DNA from 2 places in the Paenibacillus sp. FSL E2-8871 genome. Region 1 is predicted to be linked to the other one. Evidence: predicted binding sites of a transcription regulator. Region 1 holds the regulator's gene; the other holds the start of a gene.
What was found. Region 1 encodes LexA, which represses DNA repair genes until DNA is damaged. Its sites were predicted from a motif close to CGAACATATGTTCG; they were not measured.
Positions count from the first base shown of each region.

Region 2: pcrA (DNA helicase PcrA) is a predicted target of LexA. The motif match lies at 1,507-1,520, and genes of this name have one in related genera.

Region 1 is NZ_JBBOBV010000001.1:1,546,212-1,549,386, reverse strand. Features, by position in the region: gene NYE25_RS07150 (hypothetical protein) at 1-289, opposite strand, end outside; gene NYE25_RS07145 (L,D-transpeptidase) at 439-777, opposite strand; gene lexA (transcriptional repressor LexA) at 1,050-1,676, opposite strand; gene NYE25_RS07135 (LysM peptidoglycan-binding domain-containing protein) at 1,972-2,385, shown strand; gene NYE25_RS07130 (DUF896 domain-containing protein) at 2,495-2,704, shown strand; gene NYE25_RS07125 (hypothetical protein) at 2,754-3,175, shown strand, end outside.
Region 2 is NZ_JBBOBV010000001.1:4,022,732-4,025,906, forward strand. Features, by position in the region: gene pcrA (DNA helicase PcrA) at 1-1,443, opposite strand, end outside; gene NYE25_RS18425 (heptaprenylglyceryl phosphate synthase) at 1,731-2,450, opposite strand; gene NYE25_RS18430 (phosphatidylinositol-specific phospholipase C/glycerophosphodiester phosphodiesterase family protein) at 2,613-3,175, opposite strand, start outside.

The DNA of each region.
Region 1 (3,175 bases):
AAACATCATTAAGGACTACAAAGTTATAGCTGAAATTTTTATCGGGATGTTCCGCACCTAAATAAGATATGTATTCATCTACAATGACATCATCCATTAGAGATTTTAAGTCAAAAACATCCTCTTTATTGGAGGTGGAAGGGGAGATGGTCCCTTGAATACTGCCGAATGAGGTGAGTAAATTTACTTTTTTTCCACTCGCTTGATCGTTATTTAACAATAAGCCAGAGAGTTTAACAAGTGCATCGACTTTAAAATCGACGAGGGTTCTAATTTTTGAGTTGTTCAAAACGAGACACTTCCTTTCAATTTGAAATCCTGTTAACATTATTCGACATATAACCACATAATTCCTATTAGGTCATCAAAAATACATAAATACAAACACGCCCCCTCCATTGAACCATGAGTGAGGCGTGTTTATCTATAGAGATAGATTTAATTCCTGATCGTTACTCGTGTTCCAATCGGTACAATCGCAGCTAGTGCTAACACATCTTCATTGTACATACGAATACAACCATGGGATACTTCGTGCCCTATGGATGAGGGATCATTATTTCCATGTATCCCATAATGAGGCTTAGATAGACCCATCCAAAAGACCCCAAATGGACCACCTGGATCGGGTTGTTTGTTAATGATTGTGAATTCACCGAGTGGTGATTGAGTTAACATTTTACCGATTCCGACTGGGAAGCCCCTGATCACAATGTCGTTATCAAGAAGATAAAGCATACGCTGCGTCAGATCAACTATAATCCGGTAATTTGGCATTGTGCAACACTCCTTTCTAATTAAGATATGAGGAGGATGCCTAAACGGTTATTCATTAAAAATGGTCATTTTAGCCTATGAGAACAAATGTTCTGTAATTGATAAATGGAGTTTGATAACAATAAAAAAGCTGTTCTGCATTTGCAGAACAGCTTTTTTTAAAAAATAAAAGAAAGTATATATTATACGATATACCCTATCCTTATACTTCTCGTAGAAACGGATACCGTCCTAAAGGACGGTATCCGTTTTCGCTTGGTAGGAGTGCATACTTAGTGGATATCTCGAAATAATCCGATAACTCTGCCGAGAATGGTCACGCGATTAAGGCGAAGAGGCTCGTACGCCGGATTCTCCGGCTGAAGACGTATATGATCACGTTCTTTATAAAAAGTCTTAACGGTTGCTTCATCTTCTTCGGTCATAGCTACAACGATATCTCCGTTATCAGCCGTTTGTTGTTGACGAACAATAACATAGTCGCCATTCATAATCCCAGCTTCGACCATACTGTCACCTTGAACCGATAACATAAATACTTTGTTATCTCCAACATAGTGAGTTGGAAGCGGGAAGTAGTCTTCAATATTCTCAGTAGCAGTGATAGGAACCCCGGCGGTAACCTTACCTACGACAGGAATGCGAGCGACGGTTTGCGCGAAATGATGGACATTCTCGGAATCCTCTTGGCCAAGCAATTCTATCGCACGAGGCTTCGTTGGATCTCGACGGATAAGTCCCTTCTTCTCTAGCCGATCCAAATGACCGTGAACTGTGGAGCTGGAAGCAAGACCAACAGCTTCTCCAATCTCCCGGACGGAAGGAGGATAACCCTTGCTGCGGACTTCGCTACGTATAAATTCCAGGATCGCCAGCTGGCGACTTGAAATCTTTGACATTGGAATCAACCCCATATAGTAATGTTTGGGAAAATTATAACATAGAACTACCGTTCGCACAAACATAAGTTCTAACTATTATAAATATTAATTCGAAAGAGTTAATAAATGGTAGTCTTGTATTGATTGCGTTTCCTTCATCTAAACGATAAGAGTGATTCTTTATATGAAGAATATGGTAAATATTAACCTCTGAAAAAAAGAGAACAATTGTTCTAAAATAGTATTGAACAAAACACATGTTCGTGTTATTATAATTTCAAAAGTAAGAACAAGTGTTTGGAGGATGATATTCATGTTAAAATACAGTACATACCGTAGCATCTACGATAAAGCCCCAGTGGTTGAATCTTTAGGACATAATCCTATTACCCGTTATTCAGCTCAGATTAAAGAGATTACAGAGCTTTTGCTTGAAGGCTTGATGCGTTTGTTCCGTAGAGATTTTGTTATTAAACTGACATTGATCATCGTGCTCGTACTATCAGGACTTACAGTAGTAGGTAATGTATTTGCAGGATCTACTACTTTAATGAAGGATGAGAAGCGCGTAGTGGTTGAACGTGGAGATACACTTTGGAGTATTGCTCTTGAGAATAAACCTTCTGATATGAAAACGGCTGTATATATAGAAGGAATTAAAAAATCCAATGGCATTAAAGGTAGTCAGATTAATGCTGGAGATGTTCTCACTTTACCTATATATTAATATTCTAAGAACATAATAAGAGGACATGAAGAGCTTGCAGGGAGTAAACCTTGACAAGCTCTTTTTCTCATGGCAGAGTTAGAATTAATTTATAAGGGGAGGGAAAGTTTTGAATATTGATGAGTTGGTCGCGCGTATTAACGAATTGGCACGCAAACAGAAGAGCGTAGGCCTTAATCAAGAGGAAACGGCGGAACGCGCCAAGCTTCGTGAAATTTATTTGGGGAATATTCGCAATAACTTCCGAGCACAATTGAATACGATTGAATTGGTCGATAATGATGAGCATGAACAAGGTAACAAGGGGCGTAAGCATTAACACCCTGTTCCTTTTCATAGATATTACTGGATGACTAGGGGGAACGCATATGGCCCGTTCTTGGGAAAGAATGGTTCAACGCAACACGCAGCAAATTAATAAGCAAAGAAAGAAACAGGGGAAGGAAACGATTTACGCATCTAAATCTAAATCTCCTGGTAAGAACAGTGAAACCTTTAAAGGCCGTAACATTGCATTTCCAGTAGTGTTATTAGTGCTTGGTACTATGTTTTGGATGGTTGGTTCAGTGGACCAGGCCAAAGGTAATGGTATGCTTATGAACTGGCTAGGAGTCGTTTTGTACTACTTACTAGCGGCACTTCTGTTCTTCCGACGTCCGTACTTGAAGGTAGAGAATGCTAGACTATCTACTATAAAATTCAACCGCGAACGTTATCTGCCAGCTTCTGATATTGAGAAAATCATCCTTTCGCGTGGAGCTGTTGTAATTAAGCATAAAGGCAAACGCAC
Region 2 (3,175 bases), 2.5 Mb from region 1:
TGTTACGGACAAGAACTCCACCATACGGTGCAGAGCTTCAATCATATCGTAGAACTCTACTAGCATATTCCGCGTCCGTCCGGCAAAGCCCAAATCATCTACAGTTTGCAGTACGCGGAAAATAGAAACACCACGCTCACCAGCCGCAGCTGCCAGCTTACCAACCGTTGTATCCCCTAATCCCCGCTTAGGTACATTAATAATACGCGTCAGGCTGATATCATCATCAGGGTTAGACAACAGGCGTAAATAAGCGAGCAGATCTTTGATTTCTTTACGATCATAGAACTTAATCCCACCTACGATTTGATACGGAATATCAGATTTAATTAGAATTTCCTCGATTACCCGTGACTGGGCATTCGTACGATACAGTATCGCATGATTCTGGTAGGCTTGACCCTGTTTCACATTTTTGCTGATTTCTCCGGTTACAAAGTAACCTTCATCATGCTCGGAGTCCGCCCGGTACACCTTAATTTTGGCGCCTTCCTCGGAATCGGTCCACAGTTTCTTCGGCTTACGTCCACTATTGAGTGCGATCACACCATTGGCTGCATTCAGGATATTAGCAGTTGAACGGTAGTTCTGCTCTAGAAGAATGGTCTTCGCTTCTGGATAGTCCTCTTCAAAATTAAGAATGTTCGTAATATCCGCTCCGCGCCAGCGATAAATGGACTGGTCACTATCCCCTACCACGCAAATCCGGTGGTGGCTATCAGCGAGCATACGGCACAACATATACTGCGCTCTGTTCGTATCCTGATACTCATCCACGTGGATGTATTTGAATTTCTTTTGGTAGAAATCAAGGACCTCGGGAACTTCCTTAAACAGTTCGATGGTCTTCATAATCAAATCATCAAAATCAAGCGAGTTATTGCTTCTTAGACGTCTTTGATACATCTTATATACCTTTGCAACTAAGCCTTCAAAATAATCGCCAACCTTCTGCTCATACTGCGCCGGAGTGATCAGCTCATTCTTGGATGCGCTAATGATAGCCTGCACAGCTTTTGGTTCGAATTTCTTCGTATCAATATTCAGTTCCTTCATACAGTTACGTATTACGGATAACTGATCTGTAGAGTCCAGAATGGAAAAGTTGGAGGTAAAACCAATCCGCTCGATATCCTTCCGCAAAATCCGAACACACATAGAGTGAAAGGTGGATACCCAGATATCTCTTCCCTCAGGTCCGACAAGCTTAGATACACGTTCCTGCATTTCCCGCGCGGCTTTATTCGTAAACGTAATCGCCAAAATCGCCCAAGGCGGCGCCTTTCGATTGGCAATCAGCCAGGCAATTCTATGAGTCAACACTCTCGTCTTCCCACTGCCCGCACCAGCCATAATCAAAAGTGGTCCTTCAGTAGTTTCGACAGCCTGTCTTTGTGGAGGATTCAGTCGACTTACTGCGTCTTGTATGCTAATAAGTTGCATGTGTAACATGCTCCTTTCTAAAAATGAAATTACAAATCATTAAGAGCTAAAATCCAAAATTAGCGATTAACCGTTCGAGAACAAGCCACTACGGGTTCGGAGGGTTCTTACGATCGCTGTTAAAGCCCAATTTCTTGATTCCAATAAAAAGATTATCGGTTGAAATAGATCTTTAAAGGCGAACACTGGCGTTTCTCCAGAATCCCTCCGACCCTCCGCTTTGTCCGCACGTCAAGTCTATCTCTAATTTTTGATTGAAAAATCATAAGTAGTCCTAAAACTAACCACTAATTGAACTGTTCTTGTTGAGTCTTCTTCACAGCCGCAACTGTTAGCAGTGCCTGCTGTACATCACTATAAATAATATTGCCGACCACTACTGTATCACATAGAGCTGCTGCCTGCTCGGCTTCCGCCTCACAAGTAATGCCCCCACCATAAAAAAGTTGGGCGTGATCCACCATTTCGCGTACTGTCCGCACAGTCTCCATATCCCCGAACCTACCGCTGTATTCAAGATAAACAATCGGCAGTGACATCAGCCTGTCCGCAACCTGAGCATAAGCAGCCGCTTCTTCAGCATCAATGGCCGTCTCAGCCCCTGTAATCCGTGCAACTGAAGAGTCACTATTCAGCACAATATAACCTTCCGTTAGAAGCGAATCCCATGGAATCATAAATCCATAGCGTTCAATAGCTCGGCGATGATGGCCTACAATCCAAGCTGGATCGGGCGTATTAAGCACCATAGGGATCATATAAAGATCAAATCCGGGAACAGCAGCTTCAAGTTCGGATACCTCAAGTGCACAAGGTAACTCAAACTGTTTTACTCTTGCTAGGAGATCCACTGTATTCTCATAGGTTACTCCTGTTGAGCCCCCTATCAGTATGGCATCCGTGCCAGATAAGCAAACGGCCTCCAAATCCTCATCCGAAATCATCCGGTCAGGGTCTAGCTTAAATACATGCCGCCAAGGTTTGATCATTTGCTGCACTGATTTCATGAGAATCATCCTTAATTGTCATTTGGGCAAGACAAATACACTCCTGCCGCCGCAAAAGATATAGATCTAGTCTATGCCAGCACAGCAGGTGTGTCAATTTAAAGCGAACAAAAATGCGAACATTTTTTCGTATTTTTTAATGGTAAAAAGTAGTCTAAGATTTCAACGTACACCTGAGATGTTAATCAAATCCTCTTCGGGTACAAAATCAGTGTAAAAACCATCCACGCCCATACGGGCCAGTTCCCTAATTTCAGCTTCTTCATTTACTGTATGAACATATACACGAGCGCCAGCCTTCTTCAGCTTTTTAACAAAGCTCTTGGTGGCTCGGCCAACTGGCATGGTAATATCCACACCTGTTTTATTAACAAACTCAATAACTTGTTCATCCGTATCCTTGGATTGGTACAGAGTGTAAAGCAATTCTGGAAAAGAATACACCTTATTGATCTCATCAAGCATCGACTGATTATATATTTGTGGAACAATCCGATCTAATATGGCTGGATCCCGGCGCTGCGCCGCTTCTACCAACAATGTAAATTGTTTATTTATAAGTTCGGGTTTGATTTCTTTCGTATCGGTCACGATATAAGCATCTGGATAATGCTGCATCAGATCAAGCAACTTCTCGACATCGATCGGGGAGTATATATTCAGGATTGGGCTGTCCATGAATTCCTTATAATCTAGTACTACCCCTTGTTTATTAGCAGGAAGAA